DNA from 3 places in the Streptomyces canarius genome. Region 3 is predicted to be linked to each of the others. Evidence: riboswitches for the same ligand, from Rfam matches in the RefSeq annotation. Region 3 holds a riboswitch; each other region holds the start of a gene.
The links. Region 3 has a riboswitch for S-adenosylmethionine ahead of IE294_RS20090 (DUF3293 domain-containing protein). Riboswitches for the same ligand answer to the same signal wherever they lie in the genome.

Region 1: another riboswitch for S-adenosylmethionine. It lies ahead of IE294_RS08885 (aminotransferase class V-fold PLP-dependent enzyme); the one in region 3 lies ahead of IE294_RS20090 (DUF3293 domain-containing protein).
Region 2: another riboswitch for S-adenosylmethionine. It lies ahead of IE294_RS24860 (amino acid ABC transporter permease); the one in region 3 lies ahead of IE294_RS20090 (DUF3293 domain-containing protein).

What each region holds. Positions count from the first base shown of each region.
Region 1 covers NZ_BMVN01000004.1:416,749-426,446, reverse strand. Annotated here, with positions in the region: gene qcrB (cytochrome bc1 complex cytochrome b subunit) at 1-899, shown strand, start outside; gene trpD (anthranilate phosphoribosyltransferase) at 1,022-2,086, shown strand; SAM riboswitch class IV at 2,160-2,277, shown strand; gene IE294_RS08885 (aminotransferase class V-fold PLP-dependent enzyme) at 2,407-3,768, shown strand; gene IE294_RS08880 (serine/threonine-protein kinase) at 3,820-6,333, shown strand; gene IE294_RS08875 (Lrp/AsnC family transcriptional regulator) at 6,346-6,627, opposite strand; gene IE294_RS08870 (rhomboid family intramembrane serine protease) at 6,624-7,367, opposite strand; gene IE294_RS08865 (hypothetical protein) at 7,520-7,759, shown strand; gene IE294_RS08860 (NYN domain-containing protein) at 7,806-9,149, shown strand; gene IE294_RS08855 (C40 family peptidase) at 9,361-9,698, shown strand, end outside.
Region 2 covers NZ_BMVN01000018.1:106,234-115,931, reverse strand. Annotated here, with positions in the region: gene absR1 (beta-glucuronidase AbsR1) at 1-334, shown strand, start outside; gene IE294_RS24890 (LLM class flavin-dependent oxidoreductase) at 394-1,500, opposite strand; gene IE294_RS24885 (NtaA/DmoA family FMN-dependent monooxygenase) at 1,497-2,897, opposite strand; gene IE294_RS24880 (LLM class flavin-dependent oxidoreductase) at 2,924-4,126, opposite strand; gene IE294_RS49755 (putative leader peptide) at 4,257-4,370, opposite strand; gene IE294_RS24875 (GNAT family N-acetyltransferase) at 4,385-5,194, opposite strand; gene IE294_RS24870 (ABC transporter substrate-binding protein) at 5,242-6,261, opposite strand; gene IE294_RS24865 (amino acid ABC transporter ATP-binding protein) at 6,377-7,168, opposite strand; gene IE294_RS24860 (amino acid ABC transporter permease) at 7,165-8,148, opposite strand; SAM riboswitch class IV at 8,502-8,612, opposite strand; gene IE294_RS24855 (glutathione S-transferase C-terminal domain-containing protein) at 8,690-9,577, opposite strand; gene IE294_RS49075 (putative leader peptide) at 9,660-9,698, opposite strand, start outside.
Region 3 covers NZ_BMVN01000013.1:81,331-91,028, reverse strand. Annotated here, with positions in the region: gene IE294_RS20095 (FG-GAP-like repeat-containing protein) at 1-2,033, shown strand, start outside; SAM riboswitch class IV at 2,104-2,219, shown strand; gene IE294_RS20090 (DUF3293 domain-containing protein) at 2,265-2,765, shown strand; gene IE294_RS20085 (DUF2252 domain-containing protein) at 2,918-4,405, shown strand; gene IE294_RS20080 (hypothetical protein) at 4,660-5,472, shown strand; gene IE294_RS20075 (rhodanese-like domain-containing protein) at 5,522-5,851, shown strand; gene IE294_RS20070 (acyl-CoA dehydrogenase family protein) at 5,960-7,102, opposite strand; gene IE294_RS20065 (2Fe-2S iron-sulfur cluster-binding protein) at 7,283-8,347, opposite strand; gene paaD (1,2-phenylacetyl-CoA epoxidase subunit PaaD) at 8,347-8,925, opposite strand; gene paaC (1,2-phenylacetyl-CoA epoxidase subunit PaaC) at 8,919-9,674, opposite strand; gene paaB (1,2-phenylacetyl-CoA epoxidase subunit PaaB) at 9,671-9,698, opposite strand, start outside.

The sequences.
Region 1 (9,698 bases), on a different contig from region 3:
CGGGTCCCGGCAAGACGAACAAGAACGTCGTCGGCATGCCGCTGCTGCCGGTGTACATGGCGAAGGCCGGCGGCTTCTTCTTCCTGGTCTTCGGTGCGCTCGCGGCCCTCGCGGCCGTCGCGCAGATCAACCCGATCTGGGCCATCGGCCCCTACCGTCCGGACCAGGTGTCCACCGGCGCCCAGCCGGACTGGTACATGGGTATGGCCGAGGGCCTGATCCGCGCCATGCCGGGCTGGGAGATCAACTTCTGGGGCCACACGCTGGTCCTGGGCGTGTTCATCCCGCTGATGCTGTTCGGCGTGATCCTCGGCGCGATCGCGGTGTACCCGTTCATCGAGGCCTGGGTCACCGGCGACAAGCGCGAGCACCACATCCTGGACCGCCCGCGCAACGCCCCGACCCGTACGGCGTTCGGTGTCGCCTGGCTGACCGTGTACTTCGTGATGCTGATCGGTGGCGGCAACGACATCTTCGCCACGCACTTCCACCTGTCGATCAACGCGGTCACCTGGTTCGTCCGGATCGCCTACTTCGTGGGTCCGGTCCTCGCCTTCATCGCCACCAAGCGGATCTGCCTGGGTCTCCAGCGCCGCGACCGCGACAAGGTGCTGCACGGCCGCGAGACCGGCATCATCAAGCGACTGCCGCACGGTGAGTTCATCGAGGTGCACGAGCCGCTCAGCCAGGAGCAGCTGCACACGCTCACCTCGCACGACCAGTACCAGCCGGCCGAGATCGGTCCGACGGTCGACGAGAACGGTGTCGAGCGCAAGGTCCCGGCCTCTCAGAAGCTGCGGGCGAAGCTGTCCAACGCCTACTTCGGCGAGGACAACCAGATCCCGAAGCCGACCGTCGAGGAGTACAAGGAGATCACGAGCGGCCACGGCCACCACTGATCCCCGCGTCGCCACGCCACGCCGAAGGGCCCCGTCCGCAACCCGGACGGGGCCCTTCGCCGTGCCGCCCGGCTGGATAGGGTGGTGTACGACGTAGCAGGAACCTGTTCAAGGAGCGGCTGATGAGCGCTGTGACCCCCGCTGGAGGCGACACCGCGGCGGGCCGCTCCTGGCCCGCCCTGCTGAACGGTCTGCTGGACGGCCGGGACCTGTCCGCCGACGACACCGCCTGGGCGATGGACCTGATCATGCGCGGGGAGGCGACCGACGCGCAGATCGCCGGGTTCATGGTGGCGCTGCGGGCCAAGGGCGAGACGGTCCAGGAGATCACCGGACTGGTCCGGACGATGTACGCGCACGCGAACGTCATCGAGGTGCCCGGCCCGGCCGTGGACATCGTCGGCACCGGCGGCGACGGCGCGAAGACGGTGAACATCTCCACCATGTCCTCGATCGTCGTCGCGGGCACGGGGGCGAAGGTCGTCAAGCACGGCAACCGCGCCGCGTCCTCCGCCTCCGGCTCCTCCGACGTCCTGGAGAAGCTGGGCGTCAACCTCAACCTGACCCCGCAGCGGGTGGCCGAGGTGGCCGAGGAGGCCGGCATCACCATCTGCTTCGCGGTGCGGTTCCACCCGTCCCTGCGTCATGTCGCCGCCGCGCGCGGCCAGTTGGGCATCCGGACCACCTTCAACGTGCTGGGCCCGCTGACCAACCCCGCGCAGGTGCGGTCGCAGGCCGTCGGGGTCGCGGATCCCCGCATGGCGCCGATCGTCGCCGGTGTCCTCGCCGAGCGCGGCAACTCCGCGCTGGTCTTCCGGGGCGACGACGGCCTGGACGAGCTGACCGTCACCGCTACCTCCCGGGTGTGGGTGGTCCGGGACGGCAAGGTCACGGAGGAGGTCTTCGACCCGCGCGAGGCCGGCATCGACCTCGTCCCCGTGGACGCCCTGCGCGGTGCCGACGCCTCCTACAACGCGGCGGTCGCCCGCCGGCTGCTGGACGGCGAGAGGGGGGCCGTACGGGACGCCGTCCTGCTGAACTCGGCGGCGGCGCTGGTGGCCCTGGAGCCGGCGGACGCGCCGCTCACCGAGCAGATCCGCGCGGGCATGGCGCGGGCCGCGGAGTCGATCGACTCGGGCGCGGCCAAGCGCACCCTGGACCGCTGGGTGGCCGTCAGCAACGCCTGACGCCCCCGGGAGTCGTCCCGCGATCCGGACACGGGTTGCGGGACGACGATCACTTCAGTACGTTCCTGTACCAGGTCATGAGTGACAGTCATGAGGCCCCGGCCGACTGTCCGGCAACCCTCCGTCCGTGGCGGGGTGCCCCGGGTGAAGACCAGGTCGTACGGCAGCAAGGCCTACGGCAAGCGCGGACCCCTCACACACCAGGGGTCCTGGTCGTTCGAGGGAGTCCTCCGTGAGCAAGCGAATGCGTTAGGGCCGCAGAGCCCCGCCTCCGCACACCCCTTTTTCTCTCTTCGCCTTCCTCTCACGGGAGTTCCGCCATGTCCGTCTCCACCGCTGCCGCCGACCAGTCCGTTTGCACCCCTCTGCCCGTTCTGGGGCGAGATGTCACCGTTCCGCTGGTCACCGGCGGCGAAGTCAGCTACGCCGCCCTGGACTACGCGGCCAGCGCCCCCGCCCTCCAGCGCGTCTGGGACGACGTCGCCGCGTACGCCCCGTACTACGGCAGTGTCCACCGCGGCGCCGGCTACCTCTCCCAGCTCTCCACCGACCTGTTCGAGAACGCCCGCAAGACGGTCGCCGAGTTCCTCGGCTGCCGCCCGGCCGACCAGGTGATCTTCACCCGCTCGACCACCGACTCCCTCAACCTGCTGGCCCGGGTGATCCCGGCCGACTGCGAGGTCTTCGTCTTCGAGACCGAGCACCACGCCTCCCTGCTGCCCTGGCAGGACGCGCGGGTCACCTGCCTCGACGCCCCGCGCACCCCGCGGCAGGCGGTGCAGACCCTGGAGCGGGCCCTCGCCGGCCGTGACCCGTACGGCCCGGCCCTGGTCTGCGTCACCGGCGCCTCCAACGTCACCGGCGAGCTGTGGCCGGTGCGTGAACTGGCCGCCGCCGCGCACGCCCACGGCGCCCGCATCGTCCTGGACGCCGCCCAGCTGGCCCCGCACCACCCGGTGGACCTGCGTGACCTGGACGTCGACTGGGTCGCCTTCTCCGGCCACAAGCTGTACGCCCCCTTCGGCTCCGGCGTCCTGGCCGGCCGCGCCGACTGGCTCCAGGCGGCCGAGCCGTACCTCGCGGGCGGCGGCGCCAGCCGCAAGGTCACCCGGCGCCAGGACGGCGGCGTGGCCGTCGAGTGGCACGAGACCGCGGCCCGGCACGAGGCGGGCTCCCCGAACGTCATCGGCGCCTACGCCATCGCCTCCGCCTGCAAGGCCCTCACCGAGGCCGGCTGGGACACCCTCGTCGCCCGCGAACAGCACCTGATCGCCAAGGTCCGCGAGGGCCTGGCCGAGGTGCCCGAGGTGCGCGTGCTGTCCCTCTTCGGCGACGACGCCCCGCGCGTCGGCGTCATCTCCTTCGTCGTCGAGGGCTGGAACAGCTCGCACTTCGCCGCCGCGCTCTCCGCCGAGTACGGCATCGGGGTCCGCGACGGCCTCTTCTGCGCCCACCCCCTGGTCCGCACCCTGCTCGGCAGCGACCCGCAGACCCAGGGCGAGTGCGGCGCCCCCGAGGCGGCCCCGGGCGAGAAGTCCCTCAACGCCATCCGCGTCAGCTTCGGCGCGGGCACGCCGGACGAGCACGTGGAGCGCTTCGTCAACGCCGTCAGGGAACTGGTGACGGAGGGCGCGAAGTGGCAGTACCGCACGGAGGACGGCCGCTGCGTGCCCGCGGTCTGAACGGCGCTATAACCTCCCCTTGACACCACGTCGGACAGGGGGACCCCGTCAGTGCAGCCGCTGCGTGCCACAGATCCGCGCCACATCGGCCCGTACGCCACCACGCACAGACTGGGAGCGGGCGGCATGGGCGAGGTCTACCTCGCCGAGTCCCGCACCGGGCTGCGGCTCGCGGTGAAGGTCGTACGGGCCGAGCACGCCGAGGACCGCACCTTCCGCGCCCGCTTCCGCCACGAGGTCCGCGCCGCCCAGACCGTCGGCGGCGCGGACACCTACACGGCGCGGGTCGTGGACGCCGACACCGATGCCGAACGGCCTTGGATGGCAACGGAGTTCGTCTCCGGACCCAACCTGCGGGACGCCATCCTGGACCACGGCGCGCTGCCGCGCCCCGCGGTCCGGATCCTCGCCGCCGCGCTCGGCGAGGCGCTGGCGGCCATCCACGCCAAGGGGCTGGTCCACCGGGACCTGAAGCCGTCGAACATCCTGCTGGGCCCGGACGGGCCCCGGGTCATCGACTTCGGGATCGTCCGGGCGCTGGAGGCCACCGCGCTGACCCGCACCGGCGCGGTCGTCGGCTCGGTCGGCTACGTCTCGCCGGAGCAGATCCGCAACGGCGGCCAGGTCGGCCCGCCCAGCGACGTCTTCTCCCTGGGCGCGGTCCTCGCGTACGCGGCGGCCGGCCGGGAGCCGTTCGGGGAGGGCCAGGACTCGGTGGTCCTGCTGCGCATCCTCACCCGCGACTTCGACCTGTCCGGCGTGCCGCAGGACATCCGCCCGCTGGTGACGGCCTGTCTGCGCGAGGACCCGCTGGAGCGCCCGCAGCCGGCGGAGGTGGTGGCGAGCGCCGGGTTCGCCCCGGACACCCTGCGCGCCGCCGTCCGCCCGGGCTGGTACGGCCCCGCGTCCCGGCCCCGCCCCGCCCCGGACGACCGCCCCAGCGGCGTGGAGTACCTGGCCCCCCACCCCACCGCCACCGACCCCGCCGGCCCGGCGGACTCGACCACCCGCGCCACCTGGACCGACCCCGCGGACCATGCCACCCCGGCGCACTCGGCCGCCCCGGACGCCCCGCTCGGCTCCGCGGCCCCTGCGCCCCCGGAGGACTCCGCCGCCCCCGGTGGCTCGGCCGTGGCGGCGACCCGGAGCGGCTCGGGGGCCCGTGCGGAGCTGGAGGGCTCGGCTACGCGTGCCACCGCGACCGACGCGGCGGACCGCGCCACCCCGGCGGGCTCGGCTGCCCCCGGTACCCCGCTGGGCCCGGTGGCCCCTGCGCCCCCGGAGGACTCCGCCGCCCCCGGTGACTCGGCCGTGGCGGCCCCGACCGATTCCGTCACCCCTGGCACCCCTGGCACCCCTGGCACCCCCGGCGGCTCGGCCGGGGCGGTCATCTCCGTCGACTCCGGCGCCCCAGGCCGCCGACTGGGCGCCGTGGCTCCCGGTCGGCGCCGGCTCCTCAAGGCCCTCGCCGGGGGAGCCGTCGCCGGGGCCGGGGCCGGGGCCGGGGTCGGCGGTGGGCTGTGGGAGTACGGGTTCCGTAGCGAGAGCAGTGGCGGCAGCGACAGCCCATCGGCCCCGTCGGGGGCGGCGGTGCTGCGCTGGCAGTACGACCTCGGCGGGATCGGCGGCCTGGACGGGGCCTGCTGCGCGCTCTCCCCGGACGGTTCCGTCGTCTACGCGGGCACCTCCGGCGGCGTGCTGCACGCGATCTCCCGGGACGGCTCCAAGCGCTGGAAGGTCCGGCTCGGCGATGACGTCTCCACCCCCGTGGCCACCCGGGACGCCGTGTACTGCGTGGTGGGCCTGCACTCCGAGGACGCGCGCCGGCTGACCGCGGTGAGCCCGTCCGGCAGCCCGCTGTGGACCCGCACCCTCGGCGACCAGCGGTACGACGTCCCCGTCCTGCTCGGCCAGGACGTCCTCGTCTCCGTCGGCGGCACGAACACGGGCGGGCTGCGCTGCTACGCCTCCGACGGCAGCGAGAAGTGGACCGCCAAGACCCTGGCCGGCCCCACCGGCGCCCCGCTGGTCTCGGGCGGGACGGTCTGCACGGGCAGCTACGGCGACGTCCTGCTGGCGCTGGACGCGCGGGACGGTTCGCGCAGGTGGCAGGTGTCCGCGGGCACCGACGCCACCGCCGTCGCCCTGGCGGGCACCACCGTGTTCACGGACTCCGCCGCCGAACTCCAGGGCTTCCGCATCTCGGACGGCCGACGGCTGTGGCGCCAGGAGGACAACGGCGGGACGCTGACCGGGGGCAGCCGTACCCTGGCCGTCGGCACCGAACAGGGCGGCGTGTACGCCGTCCGGGCGGCCGACGGCTCCCGTGCCTGGACGCACGGCTTCGAGGGCGGCTCGGCCGATCCCCGCGCGGTGGTGGCCGGTGACACCGTGTACGCGCATGCGGGCGAGAAGGTCTGCGCCCTGGACCTGAACGGGAAGAAGCGCTGGAACGCGGTCGTGGGCCGGGACGCGGGCGACGACCAGCACACCCCGGTCGTGCGCGGCGGCCGGCTCTACGTCCCCTCGGGCACCGGGATCGCCGCGGTGGACGTGAGCGCCTAGCTCCCCCTGGTCCTAGTTGTCGAGGCCGATCGCGAACGCGGCCTCCAGGTCGTGCTGGGAGTAGGTGCGGAACGCGACGTGCGTGTCCGTGGCCTCCACCCCGGGGATCTTGCTGATCCGCCCCGGAATGATCTCGGCGAGATCCTCGTGCTCCCGCACCCGGACCATCGCGATCAGGTCGTACGTACCGGTGACGGAGAAGACCTCGCTCACCGAATCCAGCGAAGCGATCCGCTCCGCGATCTCGGGGATCCGGTCCACGCTGGTCTTGATCAGGACGATCGCGGTGATCACGGCTGTCTCTCTCCCTCGGTGACCGGAGCTGCGGAGGGTTTCACTCTAGCTGTACGGCCATAACGCACCCACGCGTAACCGAACCCCAGCCCGAACCCCACCAGGTGTGCCAGATACGCCACCCCGGGGCCGTCGGAGGCGCGCCCCGCCGCCAGCCACTGGAGGGCCGCCCAGGACGGCAGCACCACCCAGGCCGGGAAGCGCAGCGGCAGGAAGAACAGGAACGGCAGGAGACTGGTCACACGGGCCCGGGGGAAAAGGTAGAGGAACGCTCCGAGGACCGCCGAGACCGCCCCGGAGGCGCCGACCAGCGACTGCTCGGAGGCCGCGTTGGCCGCCGCGTACCCCAGCAGGGCGAGGTAGCCGCAGCCGACGTAGAACAGGGTGAACTCCACCCGGCCCATCCGCTCCTCGGTCATCACCCCGAAGACGAAGAGGAAGAGCATGTTGCCGAGCAGGTGCACCCAGCTGCCGTGCACGAACAGCGCGGTGGCCGGGGTGAGCGCGGCCCCGGCCGGACCGTCGAACAGCTCGGCCGGGACCACGCCCCAGTGCCGGAAGTACGTCCGCTGCGCGGCGAGCAGCGCGTCCCCGGAGCCGTACCCGGGGACCAGCCCGGAGGCCGGGCCGAGGGCGAAGACCAGACCGCACAGGACGATGAGGCCGTACGTCATCGGTGCCGAGGCGCCCCGGACCGCTCTGAGTGTCCTGCCGGCCGCCGTGCTCCAGGTGCTGATCATGACTACAGAGCATGACGTAACGGGACGCTTGCTGACAGACCGCCTCGCCGCCGTGGACGGACGGGCGGCGGGCACCCACCAGGCCGTAGGGTTACGGCCACACGCGTCGGGGGACGGCGCGGACCGATACGAGAAGGAAGAGAACAGTCACCATGACGGTTCCGCTGCCGACGGCCACGACACGATGGCGTTGCACCCTGTGCGGCAACCTCACGCGCTTCGACGTGACCCGCTCGTCCAAGGTCGTCGAGTACGTCCACCTCGACCTGGCGGGCGAGCCGACGGTGGAGGAGTGCGAGGTGGTCAGTGAGACCATCGAATCGGTGCGCTGCCGCTGGTGCAACGCGGTGGACCAGGTGGAACTCGTGGACAGGCCGGGCGCCGGCTCCTGAGCGGAGCGGCCCCGGAGAGGCTTATTCCGGTATTGGGGTGTGACGGATGGTGGAGACCGCAGGCGGGGGGCCGGGCGACGGCACCGCTGAGGTGCTTGACCGTCCGCTGCCCGACGGCGTGCGCAAGCGGGTCGTGCAGATCGTGTCGGACGGCTTCGGCGGGCTGACCGTGGCCGAACTGCCCGCCCAGCTCAGGCAGTACGCCCGGTTCGCCCCCAATCGCCGGGCGAAGTTCGCCGGGAACGCGATGGCGGCGGCGCTGGAGACCGATGCCGTGTTCCGGCAGCGGATCGGGGAGCGGTTCAGAGAGGCGCAGCCGGAACTCGCCGGTGCCCTCGACGCCGGCTCACCGCCCCCGGCCGCGGACCCGCTCGACGTGGCGGCCGCGGCCTACGTGCTGCGCCCGGCGGGCTGGGTGAAGCTGGTCACCGCGGCCGGCGAGGAGGCCCAGCGCGCGCACGCCGAGCGCGCCGACGAGGAGAACCGGGCCGAGCTGGAGCGGCTGCGCGCGGAGCTGGCGCAGGCCCGCGACCACACCCGCGCCGAGACCGAGCGGCTGCGCGCGGAGCTCGAATCGGCGAAGAAGGAAGCGGAATCGCTTCACCGCAAGCTGCGCGCCGCCCTCAGCGACGTCAAGCGGGGCGAGGCCGCGCTGCGCAAGGCGCAGGGCGAGACGGACGCCGTACGCGCCGAGGCGCAGGCGCAGGTGTCGGCCGCGGAGAGCGAGTCCCGGCGGCTCAGAACCCGCCTGGGCGAGGCCGAGGCCACGCTGGAGGCCACCCGCCGGGCGGCCCGGGAGGGCCGCAGCGTGGAGGACATGCGGGTACGGCTGCTGCTGGACACCCTGCTGGAGGCGACCCAGGGGCTGCGGCGCGAACTGGCCCTGCCCCCGGTGTCCGTGCGTCCGGCCGAGACGGTGGACGCGGTCGAACCGGGCCGGATGACGCCGAAGGACATCGCGGCGCGCGCCCTGTCGGAGAACGATCCGGCCATTCTCGATCAACTGCTCGCCCTGCCGCAGGCGCATCTGGTCGTCGACGGCTACAACGTGACCAAGACCGGCTATCCGCAGATGCCGCTGGAGAAGCAGCGGCTGCGGCTGCTGGGGCAGCTCTCCGCGCTCGCCGCGCAGACCGGGGCCGAGGTGACGTGTGTCTTCGACGGCGCCGAACTGGCCGCGCCGGTGCTGCTCGCGCCGCCGCGCGGGGTGCGGGTGCTGTTCTCCAAGCCGGGCGTCACGGCGGACGAGCTGATCCGCCAGCTGGTGCGCGCGGAGCCGCCGGGGCGTCCGGTCATCGTCGCCTCCACCGACCGCGAGGTGGCCGACGGGGTCGCGAAGGCGGGTGCCCGACCGGTGGCCTCTGCGGTGCTTCTGAAGCGACTGTCCTGAAGGTCCAACGGGCGTAGTCGATGCCCGAATTGGCCGTATCGTCACGCAACGTAGCGTCAACCGGCTCTCACTGCACGTGAGTTGTGTGCAAAGAATGCACTCTGTGACGAGATTTTTCGCTGTGGGATTTGAACTGATCACAACGAGGTCACTAGGGTCTGGGCTCGAACCTCCGAACGGGTGATCACTCACAAGAAGGAGTTCGTCCTCCGTGGCGTCCCACCGTCGACCCAAGCAGCCGAGCCGCACCCGTGTGACCGTGCTCACCACCGCTGCCGCAGCTGCCGTCGCGCTCAGCGCCAACGCCGCCAACGCCGCGCCGAGCGAGAAGCTCGGCAAGGACGAGGTCAAGGCGAAGGTCGACAAGCTCTACGAGCAGGCCGAGCAGGCGACCGAGAAGTACAACGGCGCCAAGGAGAAGCAGCAGAAGCTGCAAAAGGAGATCTCCACCATCCAGGACAGCGTCGCCCGCGGCCAGGAGGAGCTCAACAAGCTGCGCGACGGCCTGGGTTCGCTGGCCACCGCCCAGTACCGCTCCGGCGGCATCGA
Region 2 (9,698 bases), on a different contig from region 3:
CTGGTACCCGCCCGCCGCTCCGGGCGGGCCGGCCGGACTGGTGCCGTTCCGGTCCGCGCCGCTCGGGCTGGGGCCGGGCGAGCAGGCCGACTTCACCGTCGAGCCGCCGGAGACCCGCGAGTACACCGTGGGCACCTTCGGGGACGCCGACACCGTGCTGGTGGTCTTCGAGCAGCGCGACGGGGAACCGCGCTTCCTCGCGGGTCACGACGACGGCGGCGCGCCGGACAACGCCGCCGTCCGGGTCCGGTTCGTCAAGGGCCGCCGCTATGTCGTCCGGGTCCGCCTGTACTCCACGTGGGGGTCGGGGGAGACGGCCGTCATGTGCTGGTGACGGCACACGGACGACACAGAGCCACTGTCCGGCACCGGGGGAACGGGCGTGGACGTCACCTACGGGGGAGGTGACGTCCACGCCCACGCCGGTGTCCGTGCCGTGCCGGCGGGCAGGACCGGTGCCCAGGCGAACGGCGGGTCCGGGATCTCCCGGCGCAGCGTCGGCGCGACGGCCGACTGGAACAGTTCCAGCGAGGCGCGGTGCCGGGCGGCGGGCAGGCCGCCGGCGTCCGCGGTCACGTGCAGCACGGTGTGCCCCAGCCGCTCGTGGTAGCGGTGCACCTTGTCGATGACCTGCTCGGGGCTGCCGATCAGCGCCGAGCCGCGCGCCACGAAGTCCTCCAGGGTCTCGAAGACCACGGGCAGGCCCGCCGACCGCTGGAAGGCCAGGTTGCTCTCGAAGACCGGGCGGTACGCCGTCAGCGCCTCCTGCGAGGTGCGGGCGACGCACAGTCCGGCCGAGCCGGCGCCCACCGCGAGGGCCGCCGGGTCGTGGCCGTAGTGCTCCCAGCGTTCCCGGTAGTGACGGACCAGTTCGGCGTACGGCTCCACGGGATGGGTGACGTTCGCCGAGAACAGCGGGTCGCCGTAGCGGGCGGCGAGGTCCACGGACTCCTTGCTGGTGGCGCTGCCGTGCCAGACGCGGACCGGCCGCTGGTACGGCCGCGGCCACGCCTCGGCGTCCTTCAGCGGTGGCCGGAACCGGGTGTCGGCGGTCACCCGGTCCTGCCGCCACAGCCGCCGGAACACCTCGTAGCTCTCGGCGTTGCGGTCCCACTGGTCCTCGGGGGTGACGTGGAACAGCTCGCGCTGCGCGGTGCCGTTGCCCTTGCCGATGATCAGGTCGAGGCGCCCCTCGGAGAGGTGGTCCAGGGTGGCGTAGTCCTCGTAGGCCCGGACCGGGTCGAGCAGGCTGAGCGTGGTGACGGCGGTGAAGAGCCGGATGCGGCGGGTGAGCGCGGCGACATGGCTGAGCACGACGGTCGGCGCGGAGGAGAGGAACGGCCGTTCGTGCCGCTCCCCCACGCCGAATCCGTCGAAGCCCAGCTCCTCCGCCAGCACCGCGTTGTCCAGCACCTCGCGGAACCGCTCGTGCGCCGGCCCCAGGACTCCGGTGACCGGGTCCGGCCGGTGCGCGATCAGGGTGATGGCGAGGAACTTCACGACGCGGCCCGCGCGGGCGAGGCACTGGTGCGGCTGCCGGCCTCGGCGTCGGCATCGGGGTGGGCGAGGCCGAGGTGGTCGCGCAGGGTCGTGCCCTCGTAGTCGGCGCGGAAGACGCCCTGTTCCTGGAGCAGCGGGACCACCTTGTCGGCGAACGGGTCGAGCCCGCCGGGGGTGATGTGCGGGACGAGGATGAAGCCGTCGGAGGCGTCGGCCTGCACGAAGTCGTTGATGGTCCGCGCGACGGTCCGAGGGGAGCCGATGAACGTCTGCCGGTTGCCGGTGTTGATGACCAGGTCGCGGATGGACCACCTGTTGGCCTCGGCGAGCTGCCGCCACTCGCGGGCGACGGCCACCGGGTCCCGGTACATCCGTACCTGGGCGCGGCCCCGGGAGATGTGGTCCTCGCTCACCACCGGGTCCACCTCGGGCAGCGGGCCCTCCGGGTCGTACGCCGACAGGTCCCGGTTCCACACGAACTCCAGGTGCTTGATGGCGGTGGCTCCGCTGACCTGCTGCCGGCGCACCTCCCGGGCGAGTTCGGCGGCCTCCTGGTCGGTGTCGCCGAGGACGAAGGTCGCGGCGGGCAGGATGAGGAGCTGGTCGGGGCGGCGGCCGTACGCGGCGAGGCGGGACTTGACGTCGGTGTAGAAGGCCTGGCCCTCCTTCAGCGTGGAGTACCGGCTGAAGATCGCGTCCGCGCCGGCGGCGGCGAACTCGCGGCCCTCGTCGGAGTCGCCCGCCTGGAAGACGACCGGGCGGCCCTGCGGGGAGCGCGGGACGTTGAACCGGCCGTGGATGTCGAAGTGCTGTCCCTGGTGCACGAAGGCACCGGCCTTGGCGTCCCGGAGGAAGGTCCCGGTGACCTGGTCGGCGATGATCTCGTCACCGCGCCAGGAGTCGAACAGTTCGTGCGCGGTGGCGAGGAACTCCTTGGCGCGGGAGTAGCGCTCCTCCTGCGGGAGGAAGCCGCCGCGCCGGAAGTTCTCGCCGGTGAAGGCGTCCCAGGAGGTGACCACGTTCCACGCGGACCGGCCGCCGGAGAGGTGGTCCAGGCTCGCGAACTGGCGGGCCACCTCGTACGGCTCGTTGAACGTGGAGTTGATGGTGCCGGTCAGGCCGAGCCGGTCGGTGACGGCGGCCAGCGCGGCCAGCACGGTGAAGGTGTCGGGGCGGCCGACCACGTCCAGGTCGTAGATCCGGCCGCCCTGCTCGCGCAGCCGGAGTCCCTCGGCGAGGAACAGGAAGTCGAACTTGGCGCGTTCGGCGGTCCGCGCGAAGTGGACGAAGGAGCTGAACTCGATGTGGCTGCCGGCGGCCGGGTCGCTCCACACGGTCGTGTTGTTGACGCCGGGGAAGTGCGCGGCCAGGTGGATCTGCTTCAGCGGCTTGCTCATGGCGGTACGGTCGTCCTCTCCGGCGTTCAGGCTGCTGCGTAGCGGTTGGCGGGGCGGGCGAGGCCGAGGAGGCCGCGCAGGGTGCCGGCCTCGTAGGCGTCCCGGAAGCGGCGGCGGCGCCGCAGCTCGGGTACCAGGTCCTGGGTGATCCGGGGCAGGTCGTGACCGGCGACCGCGGGCCGCAGCCGGAACCCGGTCAGCCCGCCCGCCGCCAGCTCCTCCAGCAGATCGGCGAGTTCGGCGGCCGTGCCGGTGAAGATCCGGGCGTCGCTGGTGTACGGCTCGCCCGCGAGGGTGTCGAGGCGGTCGCGGCGGGCCTCGGCCCCGGCCCGGCTGTCGTCCAGGAAGACGTCGAGGTCCCCGAAGACGTGCAGCGTCTCGCTCGCCCGGCCCGCCGCCTGCTGCTCGGCGCGGATCTCGGTGACGATCTCCCGGGCCTGGTCCGCGTCGTGCGGGGTGACGTAGCCGACGTCGGCCTGACGGGCCACGAGCCGGTACGGGACGGTCTGGTGGGCGAGGGCGGTGACCAGGGGCTGGCCCTGCGGCGGGCGGGGCGTGATGGACGGCCCCTTGACGCTGAACCAGCGGCCCTCGAAGTCGATGTAGTGCAGCTTGTCCCGGTCGATGAAGCGGCCGGTCGCCGCGTCGCGGATCTCCGCGTCGTCCTCCCAGCTGTCCCAGAGCCTGCGGACCACTTCCACGTAGTCGGCGGCCTCGTCGAACAGGTCGGTGATCGTCGCCTGCGCGTCCGGGGCGTCGAAGCCGTCGATCCGGGGGATGGTGCGCCGGCCGAAGTGCGCGGCCTCGTCCGGGCGGAAGTCGGTCCGCACGCGCAGGCCCGCGCGTCCGGTGCTGACGTAGTCGAGGGTGGCGATCGCCTTGGAGATGTGGAACGGCTCGGTGTGCGTGGCGACCACGGTCGGGACCATGCCTATGTGCCGGGTGACCGGGGCGACGCGGGAGGCGATGAGGACCGCGTCGAGCCGACCGCGGACCTGGTCGGTGCGCTCGTCGGATGTGAGGATCCGGGAGGACTGCGGGCCGAGGCCGTCCTCGATGGTGACGAAGTCGAGCAGGCCGCGTTCGGCCTCGGTGATCAGGTCGGTCCAGTAGCCGGCGGTGAACAGGTCGTGGGGGCGGGCGACCGGCTCGCGCCAGGACGCCGGGTGCCATCCGGTGCCGTCCAGGGCGACGGCGAGGTGCAGGGGTGCGGCAGGAGCTGAGGACACGTCGGTGCCTTCCTTGATGTCCGTACGAGAACGCAGGGCTCGCGTGGCCGGCGGCGGCCGGGCGGGCGGCGTCGGCCACGGGCGGGCGCGGCGGGAGGAGCCCCGGGCCGGGGCGGGGGCCGGGAAGGGGTCAGTGGCGACAGAGCGCGGCGGACACGCGCTGGAGGTCTATGTGCGGCCGGGAGTGCAGACGGACGGACCGGTACGGGTGCGGGGCGCGCGGCGGGCGGGCCCGCGGGGGCACTCGGGTCACGGCCGTCACCTCCGTCCGTCGGGCTCGGCGGGCCGGGTCGGCGTCCGCCTGGCGGATCTCGTCGTGACGTCCAACGTCCGGCCGGCGCCGGTTGTTCCCGGGCTGCGCAGATGCGTGATGCGGGAGCGGCGGCGCAGGGTGAACCCGATCGACTCGTAGAGCCGGATCGCGGGCGTGTTGTCGGCGGCGGCGTGCAGGAACGGGGTGTCCCCGCGGTCCCGGATGCCGGCCGCGACCGCGCGCACCAGCCGGGTGGCCAGTCCCCGGCCGCGGTACGCGGGGTCGGTGCACACGGCGCTGATCTCGGTCCAGCCGGGCGGCCGCAGCCTCTCCCCCGCCATGGCGACGAGCCTGCCTCGGTGCCGGATGCCGAGGTAGGTGCCCATCTCGACGGTCCGGCTCAGGAACGGGCCCGGCCGGGTGCGGGCCACCAGATCGAGGATCTCGGGAACGTCGTCGGCTCCCAGGCGGACCGCCCGCGGGTCCGGCTCGGCCCGCAGCGCGGTGTCCACGAGCTGGACTCCGGTGCCCTCGCCGAGCACCTCCCAGCCGTCGGGAACCCGCTCGACCGGCTTGACCCGTACGGGGTTTCCCGGACCGACGAGCGTGTGCAGGTCGGCCCAGGCCGCCGGGTCCGCCGGGTCGGCGAGCGCCGCGAAGGCGTAGGTCTCCGGCCGGTAGCGGGCCGCGCGGCCGTACCGGTCGGCGAGATGGGCGTGCGGGCCGGTGAGGGCGGCCCAGACGGCGTTGTCCAGGACGGGGTCGGCGGGCAGGAGCGGGGCCGCGCCTGGGCGGACGTCGGTCGGGTGGGCCACGGAAGCGATCCCCTCTGTTGACTCCATGTCGGTGGAGCGACGTCCCGTCAGGAGTTGTCCAGCGGCAGCCCGGGCGGGTTGACCTCCGACTTCGCCACGGACTCGTTGGAGAGGCCGTAGGCGGCCAGCCACTTGCCGTACTGCCCGTGCTCGATCAGGTGGTTCAGGGCGTCGGCGAGCGGCTTGGCGAGTCCGCTGTCCTTCTTGGCGGTCGCGGCGATCAGGCCCTGGAGCGTCTCGCCGGCACCGGAGAAGGTGCCCGCGTTGCGGGTGGCGTTGGGGGTGTTCGCGGTCTGCCGGGCACGGTAGGCGACCGCGGGGTTGGGACCGAGGAAGGCGTCGATCTTTCCGCTGCTCAGCGCCAGGTTGGTGGCGTTCTGGTCCGGGAAGTACTTGACGGTGAGCTTCTTGCCCTCCTTGGCCAGCCTGGCCTTCCACTCCAGGAGGATCTTCTCCTGGTTGGTGCCGGCGCCCACGCTGACCGTCTTGCCGGCGAGGTTCTCGTAGTCGCCGTCGAAGTTCCAGGAGTTCTTCTTCAGCACCTCGAAGGCCAGGTTGTCCTTGCGGTAGGAGGCGAACTCGTACTTCCGCTTGCGTTCCTCGGTGACGGTGACGTTGGAGAACGCCACGTCGACCTTGCCGCTGTCGACGCCGACGAAGAGGTTCTCCCAGGTGGAGTTCCTGATCTCGGGCTTCAGGCCGAGGACCGCGGCCACCAGGCGGCCGAGGTCGGGCTCGGAGCCGGTGAGGGTCTTCTGGTCGCTGCCCACGAAGTTCAGCGGCGCGGAGCCCGAGGGCAGGGCTCCGACGCCGATGACGAGCTTGCCGCTCCTGCGCACGGAGGCGGGCAGTTCGGCGCTGATGGACTTCACTTCGGAGACCTTGAGCGCGGTCTCCTCGGCGGCTCCGTTGGACAGCCGCCCCACGGTCACCGTGCCGGTGGCGTCGGTCTTGGTGACGGCCTCGCTGTCACCTCCGCAGGCGGCGAGCCCGGTGGCGAGGGTGGCGACGGCGGTCGCCGCGGTGATGCCGCGGAACACGGCGCGTCGGGAGAGGTGGCTGGGCATGGCGTGGCTGTCCTTGTCTCGCTGATGAGGGCGGTGAGCGACGGGAGTGCGGTGGGGGGTGGTGGTCATGGAGGGCCTGAGCGGCAGAGCCGGAGCACCCTGCCGGGCGGCGCGGTCAGAGCACCTTGCCGAGGAATTCCCGGGTCCGTGCGTGCCGGGGCCGGTCCAGCACCTCGCCGGGCGGGCCCTGTTCGACGATCCGGCCGCCGTCGATGAAGACGACCCGGTCGGCGACCTCGCGGGCGAAGCCGATCTCGTGGGTGACGATGACGAGGGTGGTGCCGCTGGTGGCCAGGTCCTTGATGACGGCCAGCACCTCGCCGACGAGTTCGGGGTCGAGCGCCGAGGTCGGCTCGTCGAAGAGGATGATCCCGGGCCGCAGGGCGAGGGCGCGGGCGATGGCGACGCGCTGCTGCTGGCCGCCGGACAGCTGCCGCGGGTAGGCGCCGGTCTTGTCGCCGAGGCCGACGCGGTCGAGGAGTTCCCGGGCGAGTTCCTGCGCCGCCGCCCTGGTCAGCCCGCCGGTGGCGGCGGGGGCCGCGGCGACGTTCTCCAGGACGGTCAGGTGCGGGAAGAGGTTGAAGTTCTGGAAGACGAAGCCGATCCGGCTGCGCTGGGCGAGGATGGCGCGCTCGCTGAGTTCCCTGAGCCGGTCCCCGTGCCGCCTCACCCCGATCAGCTCGCCGCCCACGCTGACGTGGCCGATCTCGGGCTTCTCCAGGTGGTTGACGACCCTGAGCAGCGTGGACTTGCCGGAGCCGGACGGTCCGAGGATCACCGTGACCTCGCCGGGGCGGACGGTCAGGTCGATGCCGTCGAGGACGCGGTGGGAGCCGTACCACTTGTGGACGCCGTGCACTTCGAGCGCGGCGGGGGCGGCCTTCGGCAGGGTCTGCGCGGTGGTCATACGGCGGCCTCCCGGCTCAGCCGGGCCCGCAGGCCGGCGAGGACGGCCCGGGCCTTCTGCAAGGGGGTCGGCGGCAGGGTGCGGGTGGCGCCCCGGGCGTAGTACCGCTCGACGTAGAACTGGACGACGGACACGGCGCTGGTGAGGATCAGGTACCAGACGGTGGCGACCATCAGCAGCGGCACGACGTCACCGGGGTAGGTGCTGCCCATCGACTGCACCGTGCCGAACAGGTCGAGCAGCGACACGTAGAAGACCAGGGACGTGCTCTTGATGAGGCCGATGAGCTGGTTGACGTAGTTCGGGGTGATGGACCTGAGGGCCTGCGGGAAGACGATCCTGCGGAACTGGTAGCCCCGGGGCAGGCCGAGCGCGGCGGCGGCCTCGTGCTGTCCCTGGTCCACGGAGAGGATGCCGCCGCGGACCACCTCGGCCGCGTACGCCGCCTCGTTGAGGCTGAGGCCGATGACGGCGATCGTCATGTCCGTGGCCAGCCGGGACTCGTCGAAGGTGACGAAGGCGGGTCCGAACGGCACGCCGAGGCTCAACGTCTTGTACAGGGCACTGAAGTTGTAGAGGAAGATCAGTACGACGATGAGCGGTACGGAGCGGAACAGCCAGGTGTAGGTCCAGCTGACCGCGCGCAGAACCGGGCTCCCGGAGAGCCGGGCGAGTGCCAGCAGGATGCCGCCGAGGAGCCCCAGGACGGCGCTGAGCGCGGCGACTTCGAGGGTGACGAGGAGGCCGTCGAGGACGGTGGGGCGCAGGAACCAGTAGCGGAAGCGGTCCCACTGGTAGAAGGGGTTCGTGACCAGTCCGTGCAGGATCTGCGCGACGAGTACGAGGACGGCGGCGGTGACGATCCACCGGCCGGGCCGGCGCAGCGGCTGGACCGGCTGGGCGGACAGGGGTTTTGACGGTGTGTCGGCGGGGGCCGGCGCCTCGGCTAGGGAGACGGCGGCGCCTGCGGGTTCACTCATGGCGGGCTCCGGCGGAGTCGGTCACCCCGGGGCCGCGCGGGAGCGGAGGTGGGCCACGACGGCACTGGGGCACGAGGCGGCGCACTAACAGGCGCGGAACCGGGGGCTGGGCGGACAACGGCACACCGGACGGACGGTGTGCGGCGGGAACGCGGGGGCTGGGAGGAGACGTCAGCCCTGACAGCGGGCAGAGCCCGGTGCGGTACACAGTGCGCTGTTCACGCGGAGCAGATCGACGGCGCGGTCGGCGACGAGGAGACCGGCGTACGACGGTACGCAGCCCTGGGGGCGGCTCGCGGCCGTCCTGGGAGCTGCGTACATGGCGTCACCTGTCACTGTTCCGGCCCCGTGGGGCCTCGCGCTTACCGAAAACGTCATCCGGTCCGGTCGTCACCTGGGGCACCCCACCGCGGTGCGAGGGTTGCCGGTCAGCGAGCCAGGGCTTGGCGCTGACGCTCATGACCGTTCTGAGCCGTAAGTAAGGCAGTTGCCCGTTCGAATGTCAACGGCCGTCCGCCCAGTGGACCTCGGCGGCCCGCTCTCACCTGCGCGAAGCGTCCGGGGCATCCGCGGCGTGGCCTGCCCAGTCCAGGATCTGGACAGCGGCTCCGGCGGCCTCCAGGCCCTGGCAGCGACCGTGGTGGCGGCGGGCGATGCCGTCGAGGTCGAGGTGGCGGCCGAAGGCGGGGTGGGCGGCCAGGCGGCGGGCGTAGGCCCACAGGGCGTGGTGGCCGACGATGCGGTGCACGGCGGAGGCGTCGAGGTGGCAGCGGTGGACGGTGTCGAGTTGCACGAGGGTGACCCACAGCTCGATGTCGGCGGCGGTGAGCCGGTCGTCGGCCAGGTACTCCGCGCCGCTCAGCCGCCGCTCCAGCCGGCCCAGGGTGTCCAGCAGCACGTCGAGGGCGGCGGCCCGTTCGGCGGGGTCGGCACCGGCGCGGCCGGCGCCCTGCGCGGCCTCCTCGATGCCCTCGGCGCACATCCGCTCGACGGCCTCGATCACGGACTCCAGGCCGGAGGGGTACAGGCGGGCGTCGCCGCCCGGCCGGAACCGGTCCAGGTCGCGCAGGATGTCGGGGGTGTGGGTGCTGACGATGCGTCCGGACCAGTCGTCGCTGAGCACGGGCGCGAGCGCCGGGCCGGTGTAGTGGTGGGCGCTCGCCTCGTAGAGCGGGCGGAGCACGGCGTGGCCGCCGCCGGGACAGTCCGGGACAGCGGGCAGGAGGGTGACGGGACAGCGGTCGTCCAGGCCGAGCAGGCTGTGGCCGACGGCGAGGCGCAGCCCGTCGGGGCAGGCGGTCGACAGATGGAGCCGGTAGCGGTGCGGCACGGCGTAGTGGCCGCTGCGCGCGTCCCGGCCGATCCGGCCTCGGAAGACGGGCGCGGTACCGCGGGTGGACGGGACGGCGGCGAGCGGAGTGATGGACATGCGTCTCCCCGGGTGGTGGGTGTGCGAAGGGGCGCGCCGGCACGGGCGTGACCGGTCGGTGGGGGCGGAGGGGCGGCCCGGCTCAGCGGTGGCGGCTGATCGCGCTGCACACGCGCTGGAG
Region 3 (9,698 bases):
ACGGACTCTCCCTCGGCAGCGGCATCCTCACCACGGCCGACAACAGCACGCTCTACGAGCCGCACACGATCCTCGGCGCCTACCGCAGCACCTGGCTCACCACGAGCGGCACCCCGAGCCCCGCACGGACCACCGTGGACGGCCTGGTCAGCGGCTGGGACGGCTTCTGCGACGAGACCACGCCCCGCTGCATCCGGATGTTCGCCGACGGCACCGGCCGCCACGGCCGCCGCGACTCCACCGAGTCCGGCCTGACCATGCTGCGCGCCAACGGCGCCGTCGACTGGGGCCCGACCCTCGACACCGGCGACGACTCCCCGGAGCTCACGGACCTCTCCGGGCGGTACGCCGTCGTCGACGGCGCCTCCTCCGGCAAGCAGTACATCGGTGGGTTCGCCACCGCCGGGGCGGGCAAGGTCCTGCTCAAGCGGGACCGGGTCGCCGCGGCCGTGTGGGGGAACACCCTGTGGAGCGGCGCGGCGAGCGGCGGGAAGGTCACGGCCACCCGGCTCCCCGCGGGAACCGCCGTCGAGTCCTTCACCACCCGCGACGGCTGCACCCCGTCCGACCTCCAGGCCGTGGGCCGCTTCGTCTACTGGGTCTGCCGGGACGCCTGGGGCGACGTACACGGCGCGGGCCTGTACGACCGCACGACCAAGCGCACCTCCACCGCCCCGGACAGCCGGGTCCTGCTCGGGGACGGATACCTGGTCGAGCGGGTTCCCGGCACCCAGTCGGACAGCGGGCTGAGGTTGCTCGACCTGCACAACGGGCTGCCGGCCGGCGGCAGTCACACCGACCTGCCGAGCCGCGAGCTGGCCGACTGGACCGACCTCGGCCAGGAGAACACCGGGGCCGGGAGCAGCTGGACCGTGGACCGCTTCGGCGGCGGCGTCGCCTACGCCGACCGCGACCAGCGCGTGCACGTCGTGCCGGCCGGCGTCCCGGCGTCCCCCCTCACGGCCGTCGACGCCACGGTCACCGCGGGCTCCGCGCACTGGTCCGGCACCTGGTGGCTGTCCAAGCCCGCCGCCGACTGGAAGGTGACCGTCCGCCGGAAGACGTCCGGCGCCACCGTCCGTACGCTCTCCGGCGGCACGGCCCGGGGCCTGCTGACGGCCGCCTGGGACGGCAGGGACACCGCGGGTCGCCTGGTCGCCAACGGCGCCTACACCTGGACCCTCACCGCCCGGCCCGCCGACGGCCGGGGCGCCGCGCTCACCCTCTCCGGAGACGTCAAGGTGACCGCCGGGACGGCGGCACCGCGCGACTACGCCGGCAACGACGGGGTCGGTGACGTCCTCACCCTCAGCTCCTCCGGCACCCTCACCGTCCGGCGCGGCACCGGTACGGGCACGCTGGGCGGCACGGTCTCCGGCTCCGGCTGGCCGGCCACCGCCCGGATCGTGCCGTTCGGCGACCTGGACGGCGACCACTGCAACGACGTGCTGGTCCGCACCGGCGGCGCCCTGCGGGCCTACCGCCCGGCCTGCGGCAAGGCCCCGACGCCCGCCACGCCGTACACCTCGCTCGGCACCTCCGGCTGGAACGCGTACGACGTCCTGACCTCACCCGGCGACGTCAACGGCGACGGCCGGCCCGACCTGATCGGCCGCCAGTCCTCGACCGGGGACGTCTACCTCTTCAAGGGCGCGGCGAACGGCAGGCTCTCCGCCCGCACGAGGATCGCCTCCCACTGGACCGGCTACAAGAAGATCGTCGGCGCCGGTGACCTCACCGGCGACGGCCGCGGCGACCTCCTCGTCCAGGACAAGTCCAACGAGCTGTGGCGGTACGAGGCCACCACCACGAGCACGGGCGGCTTCAAGGCCCGCGTCAAGGTGTTCGCCGACTGGGGCGCCTCCTACAACGCGGTCGTCGGCGCGGGCGACTTCACCGGCGACGGCCGCGCGGACCTCGTGGCCCGCGACACCGCGGGCACCGTGTGGCGCTACAACGGCAACGGCAAGGGCTCGTTCGGGGGCCGAGTGAAGATCGCCACCGGGTGGAAGGGGTACACGGCCGTCATGTGACGGCGGATGCGACGTCAGCCACGGGTCCTGGGCTGGACTTTGCGCCGGGCCCCGTGCCAGGATCCGCCTCGGTCACGAAGCCGATCGCGCCCCTGGACGAGCGTCGGCTGGCAACCTCGCTCACCGCGCAAGGTGCCCTCCAGGGAAGACCGGGCCCCCACGGTCCCGTGGGGGTAAGCGCGGATCTCCCTGCCCGGCGGGTAAGGGGGTCCCTCTCGGACGGAGACCCTCATGACCGCCGGCAACCCGATCACGCGAACGTCCCAGTGGGGCCTCTACCAGCAGGCCGTCGTGGACGTGGAGTTGCCCGGAGGACCGGTCCGCATCACCCCGGCACCGCCCGGGGTGGTGGTGGGCCGGTTCCCCGTCCCGCACGGGGAGACCATCCACGTGGTCACGGCCCACAACCCCCGGGGCACCCGCGCCTCCCGGCAGCACAACGACCGCGCGCATCGGCAATTGCTCGGCCTGCTGCGCCGGCGGGGACTTCCGTGGTGGCCCGCTGTCGGCGGTGACCCGGACGGCCGGCACACCGAGGAGAGCGCGGCGATCGTCGGCCTGAGCGACGACGAAGCGCGCGCGCTGGGACGGGAGTTCGGGCAGGACGCGGTGTTCGCCTGGTCGGCGCCGGCATGGAGGCTGCTCACCTGCTTCGGCGCCGAAGAGGCACTGACACTCGGGTGGCGGGCTACAGAGCGGCCTTCAGGGCCTTCAGGGCCTTCAATGCCTTGAGGGTCTTCAGGTCTTGAGAATCTTCAGGGTCTTGAGGGCCTTCAGGGCCTTCAGGGCCTTCAGGGTCTTGAGGGTCTTCACCCGCGGGCGCGCTGAGTTTCCCCAGGGTGCTGACGGTTTTCGGCCACCGGCTGTACGGTCTCCCCGAGTTGATGTTCGTACCGTCGCCTGTTCGAAGGCGGGCGGGCCGTGCGGGGAAGGCGGTCGCGGTGACCGGAACCGATGTAGGAGCGACGGACGCGGCGGACCGGGGCGCACGCCGCCTGCCCCGGGTGCGCGGGTTCGCCGCCTGGCCGCCGCAGGGCTCGCCGAAGGAGGAGGGCAAGGCGCTCCGGACGGGTGTGCCGCGCTCCGCCCACCGCACGCTGGAGCTGGACGCCGCCCGCCCCGACGCGGTGAGCGCGGTGGCCGAGTCCAACGCCGGCCGCATCGCCGAACTGACCCCGCTGCGCGTGGGCCGGATGGCGGCCACCCCCTTCGCCTTCCTGCGCGGCTCCGCCGCACTCATGGCGTACGACCTCGCGCGCACCCCCACCACCAGGATCGGCACCCAGATCTGCGGTGACGCCCACGCGGCCAACTTCGGGCTGTACGGCGACGCCCGCGGCGACCTCGTCATCGACCTCAACGACTTCGACGAGACCGCGCACGGCCCCTGGGAGTGGGACCTCAAGCGGCTCGTGGCCTCGCTGGTGCTCGCCGGCCGCGAGGCGGGCGCCGACGAGGACACCTGCCGCGCCGCGGCCCAGGACGCGGCCGGTGCCTACCGCCGTACCATGCGGCTGCTCGCCAAGCTGCCCGTGCTCGACGCCTGGAACGCCATCGCGGACGAGGAACTGGTCTCCCACACCGACGCCCACGACCTGCTCGGCACGCTCCAGCGGGTCTCGGAGAAGGCCCGGGCCAACACCAGCGGCCGGTTCGCCGCGAAGTCGACCGAGCCGGTGCCGGACGGCGGACGCCGGTTCGTGCCCGCGCCGCCGGTGCTGCGCCGCGTACCGGACGCGGAGGCCGCCGCGGTCGCCGCGTCCCTGGAGTCGTACGTCGACACCCTCGGCGAGGACCGCCACCCGCTGCTCGCCCGGCACGCCGTGCACGACGTCGCCTTCCGGGTGGTCGGCACCGGCAGCGTCGGCACCCGGTCCTACGTCGTCCTGCTCCTCGACCACCGTGGCGAGCCCCTGGTCCTCCAGGTGAAGGAGGCCCGTCCCTCCGCGCTCGTCCCGCACCTGGTCACGGCCGGTTTCGAGGCGCCCGCGGTGCCACACGAGGGGCGCCGCGTGGTCCTCGGGCAGAAGCGGATGCAGGTCGTCAGCGACACCTTGCTGGGCTGGACCACCGTCGAGGGGCGCCCGTACCAGGTGCGGCAGTTCCGCAACCGCAAGGGCAGCGTCGACCCGGCCGCCCTCGCCGCCGACCAGATCGACGACTACGGCCGCATGACCGGCGCCCTGCTGGCCCGCGCCCACTCCCACAGCGCCGACCCCCGGCTGGTCGCCGGCTACTGCGGCAAGAACGAGGAACTGGACGAGGCGATGGCCGCGTTCGCCGTCGCCTACGCCGACCGCACGGAGGCGGACCACGCCGAGCTGGTCGCGGGGATCAGGGCGGGGCGGATCGAGGCGGAGCTGGGGGTCTGAGGGCGGCTCCGGGGGGCGAGGGGCGGTTGTGAGGGCTGTCCCGGGGGCGGGGTGCGGCTGTGAGGGGGGTTCCCCGGGAGCGGAGGTGCGGGTTCCCGGGCGGGGGCGGGACGGCTTTGAAACGGGGGTTTGTCGGGGTCCGAGGGGTGGTGTCCCGGGGTTCGAGGGGTGGCGTGGCGGGGTCCGAGGGGTGGTGTGCCGGAAGCGCGGGAACCGCGCCCGGGCCGAGCCGGGGCAACGGCTACGCTGGGCGGGTGACAACCCCGGAAGCCGGCCAGTCCCAGGCCCCCCGCCCCGAGGAACGGCTGGAACAGGCCGTACGGGCCGCCGAGCAGGCGTTGATCGAGTACGAGATCGCCGTGGAGACCTTCCGCGTCGAGGTCGAGAACTTCGCCCGCCTCCACGAACAGCGACTCGGCCCGCTCTACACCCGCATCGAGGAGCTGGACGCGGAGATCGCCGAGGCGAAGGCCGCCCGCACCGGCGACCCCGAGGACATCCGCCGCGCAGCTGAGGCCCGTGCCCAGGTGACGCCGATCCCGGGCGTGGAGGAGCTGCTGCACGGCTGGATGGACGGTGACGGCCTGTTCCCGGAGGCCGTCGCCATGCTCACCGACCAGCCGGTGCGGCCCCCGCAACGGGTGCGGCCCAGCGAGGAGGCCCGCAAGCTCTACCGCGAGCTGGCCCGCAAGGCGCACCCCGACCTGGCCCAGGAGGAAGCGGAGCGGAAGCGGCGCGAGGAGTTCCTCAGCCGGGTCAACGCCGCCTATGCCCGTGGCGACGAGGCCCTGCTCAGGGAGCTGGCCGAGGAGTGGGCCGCCGGACCGGTACCGCCGGAGCGCCGCCCCAGCCCCGTCGAGGAGCTGTACGCCCGCCTCGAATGGCTCGCCCAGCGCAAGGAACTGCTCACCCTCGTCGCCCGCGAACTGGAGGACGGCGCGATCGCCGGCATGCTCCGCCTCGCGCCGGACGACCCCGACGGACTGCTCGACGAGATCGCCGGCCGGCTGCGCGCCGACATCACCCAGCGGGAGGCGGAACTGGCCGCCCTGCTGGGGCAGGACTGAACCGACCCTCGCTTCGGGTAGCGTCGGAGCCATGAATTTCGGAGCTGGTGTGCCCACGGTCCAGGTCACGGACCTCAAGGACGGCGACTTCCTGCTGGACGTCCGCGAGGACGACGAGTGGCAGGCGGGCCACGCCGGGGGAGCCCTGCACATTCCCCTCAGCGAGTTCGTGGCCCGCTACGGCGAGCTGACCGAGGCCGCCCCGCAGGACGGACGCGTCCACGTCATCTGCCGCTCGGGCGCCCGCTCCGCCCAGGTCACCATGTACCTGGTCCAGCAGGGCGTCGACGCGGTGAACGTCGACGGCGGCATGCAGCACTGGCAGGCGGCCGGCCGCCCCGTCATCACCGACGACGGCAAGCCGGGTTTCGTCCTGTAGCCCCGGGCCTCCCGGGCGCCGGTCCCCAGCCCTGGATTCCCGGCCTCTCGGCCCCCGGTCCCGGCCCCTGATGCCCGGCCTCCCGGGCGCCGGTCAGCCGGGCGCCGGTCAGCCGAGGGGATGGGTGGCCAGCAGGTCGCCCAGCCCCTCCTCGTACGCCGCCGCCGGGCCGAGCGAGAGCTCCAGGTGCTTGGCCCAGGCGTGATAGCGGTGCAGCGGGTAGTCGGTGTCCGCGCCGAACCCGCCGTGCAGATGCTGGGCGGTCTGCACCACCCGCCGTACCCCCTCCGCCGCCCAGATCTTCGCCACGGCGACGTCCCCGGCGACGGGCAGCGCCCCCGGCGCCCCCGAGGCGATCCGCCACGCGGCCTGCCACAGGGTGGCCTCCATGGCTCGCAGATCGATGTACCGGTCCGCGGCCTGCACGGCCACCGCCTGGAACGTCGCGATCGGATACCCGAACTGCTCCCGCTTGCCGGTGTACTCACCGGTCATCCGCAGCACCCGCTCGCCCAGCCCGAGTGCCAGCGCGCAGGTGCCCGTGACCAGCAGCCCGCGCAGCCACTCCCAGGCGCCGTCGGCCTCGATCACCTCACCGGGCCCGACCCGCACGGACCGCAGCCGCAGCTCGGCCAGCCGCTCACCGCTGGTGGAGACCTGCTCCGCGAGTACCAGCCCGTCCGCCTCGCGCGGCACCAGCGCCAGCACGGCCGCATCGCCGGCCGTGCCCTCGACGTGCGCCGGTACGACGACCAGGTCCGCGTCGAACGCCCACGGCACCGCCGTCTGCACCCCCTCCAGCAGCCAGGTCCGCCCCTCCCGCCGTGCGGTGACGGCCAGTTCGGCCGGGTCGTGGCCGGTACGGCCCTGTGCCGCGACGGTCAGCACCAGCTCGCCCCGGCCTGCCTGGACCAGCAGCCGGTCCGCAAGCTCCGGGCTGCCGTAGGTCTGCACGGCCGCCGCGGCGGCGCAGTGCTCCAGCAGCGGCACCCGGGCCAGCACCCGGCCGGCCTCGCGCAGCACCAGGCACAGCGCGATGGCGTCCAGACCCGCACCGCCGTGCGCCTCGGCCAGCAGCAGGCTCAGCAGGTCCGCGTCGGCGAGCCGGGACCACAGCGCCCGGTCGAAGCCCTCGGCGACGGCGCCGATGGTGAGCGCTGGACTGGGCACCGCGTCCGGCGCGACCCCGGCGAACACCCCGCGCGCCGCCTCGGCCGCCGCCTGCTGCTCCTCGCTGAAGGTGAAGTCCACGGCCTGTCCTCCTGGCGGGTCCGGTGATCCGGTGATCCGGTCATCAGGTCGTCCGATCGTCCGGCGGTGTGCCGGTGTGCCGGTGTGCCGGTGTGCCGGTCTGGCGTGCCGACGGTCAGACGATCTGACGGTCCGTCAAGATAGAACAGGTTTCAGGAGAAGGGAACGGTCCCGCGGGTCTCAGCGGTCGAAGTCCAGCTCCACCCTTTCCGTCAGCGGATGGGACTGGCAGGCCAGCACATACCCGGCCTCCGTCTCCTCCGTCTCCAGCGCGAAGTTGCGGTCCATGCGGACCTCGCCCGTGACCAGGAAGGCCCGGCAGGTCCCGCACACCCCGCCCTTGCAGGCGTAGGGCGCGTCGGGCCGGTTGCGCAGCACCGTCTCCAGCAGCGACTCTCCCTCCCGCACCGGCCAGGTGCCGCCGCGGCCGTCGAGCCGTGCGGTGACGGTGCTGTGCGCGGGCGCCGGAGCCGTGGCCGCCGGGGCCGAGCCCGCGTCCACGTGGAAGATCTCCTGGTGGATCCGGTCCCGGGCCACGCCCAGTGCGCGCAGCGCCTGCTCCGCGCCCCGCACCAGCCCGTACGGCCCGCACAGGAACCAGCCCGCCACCTCGCCCACCGGCAGCAGCGCGGGCAGCAGCCCGGTGAGCCGCTCCCGGTCGAGGCGGCCGGACGGCAGGCCCGCCTGCTGTTCCTCCCGGGAGAGCACGGTCACCAGCTGGAGCCGCTCCGGATAGCGGTCCTTCAGGTCGGCGACCTCCTCCAGGAACATCGTCGACGCGGCCGTGCGGTCGCCGCGTATCAGACAGAACCGGGCCGCCGGCTCGCGCGCCAGCAGCGTGGCGACGATGGACAGCACCGGGGTGATGCCGCTGCCGCCGACGACCGCCGCGTACAGGCCCGGCGCCGGTTCCAGCGTGAAGCGGCCCGCCGGGGTCATCACCTCCAGCTCGTCCCCGACGTTGATCTCCTTCAGCGCGTACGCCGAGAAGGCCCCGTCCTCGACCAGCCGCACCCCCACCCGCAGGCAGTCCGGGCCCTCGCCGTCCGGATCGGGGGCGGGGGAGCAGATCGAGTAGGTGCGCCGGATCTCCGTGCCGTCGACCCGGCGGCGCAGCGCGAGATGCTGGCCGGGGGCGTGCCGGTACTCCTCGCGCAGGTCGGGCGGGACGGAGAAGGTGAGGGCGACGGAGTCGTCGGTGATCCGGTCGACCGCGGCCACCGGGAGCGGGTGGAAACGGGCCATCACAACTCCTTGAAGTGGTCGAACGGTTCACGGCAGGCCAGGCAGCGGCGCAGCGCCTTGCACGCGGTGGAGGAGAACCGGCTCAGCAGTTCGGTGTCGGCCGATCCGCAGTGCGGGCAGCGGACCGGTTCGGTCGCGGTGTCCGTCACGTGGAGGTCCGGGGCGGCCGGCGTGGCGTGCGGGGCTTGCGGGGCTTGTGTGCGGGTCGGGCCGAGGGTCAGCGGCACCGGGCCGTCCCCGTGGCGCACACGCGGCGGGGCGATGCCGAACTCCCTGAGTTTCTCGCGCCCTTCGGAGGTGATGTCGTCGGTGGACCAGGCGGGGCTGAGCACCGTGCGGACGGTGACCTCGCGCATGCCGTGGGCGCGCAGCACCCGCTCGATGTCGAGGCTCATCGCCTCGATGGCCGGGCAGCCGGTGTAGGTGGGGGTCAGGTCGACCTCCACCGCGTCGCCGGTGTGGACACGCACCGCGCGGAGCACGCCCAGTTCGCGCAGTGTGAGCACGGGCAGTTCGGGGTCGGGCACCGCGCCGGCCAGCTCCAGCAGCCGCTCCTCCAGGGCGGTGGCGGTCACCATGACGCCCCCGGGTGGCTGCGGTGCAGGTGCTGCATCTCGGCGAGCATCCGGCCGAACGGCTCGGTGTGCAGGCCCTGCCGGCCGGCGCCCGCCGACCAGGCTCCGGTGCGCGGGCCCTCCGGGACGGGGAGGCCGGCCCGGCCGAGCACGTCGGTGACGGACTCCAGCCAGCGCTCCTCCAGGCGGGCCCAGTCGGCGGTCAGGCCCTCCACCGGCTGGAACATCTCGCCGGTGAACCGCCACAGCGCGTCGCAGGCCCGCCGCATCCGCTCGTGGCTGGTCTCGGTGCCGTCACCGAGCCGCAGCGTCCACTGCTCGGCGTGGTCGCGGTGGTAGGCGACCTCCTTCACCGCCTTCGCGGCCAGCGGAGCGAACGGGCCGTCGTCCGCGGCGAGTTCGGCGTAGAGCAGCTGCTGGTAGGTGGAGAAGTACAGCTGGCGGGCGATGGTGTGCGCGAAGTCGCCGTTCGGCTGCTCGACCAACTGGAGGTTGCGGAAGGCGCGTTCCTCGCGCAGATAGGCCAGCTCGTCCTCGTCGCCGGCCAGGGACAGCAGCACCCGGGCCTGGCCGAGCAGGTCCAGGGCGATGTTGGCGAGGGCCACCTCCTCCTCCAGGACGGGGGCGTGCCCTGCCCACTCCCCCAGGCGGTGGGAGAGCACCAGGGCGTCGTCGCCGAGGGCGAGCGCGGCGGTCACCGGGACGGGGGCGGAGCCGGTGGCGGGGCGGGCCGCGGGGCCGGTGGCGGTCACAGGTGCTTCACCCCTTCCGGGATC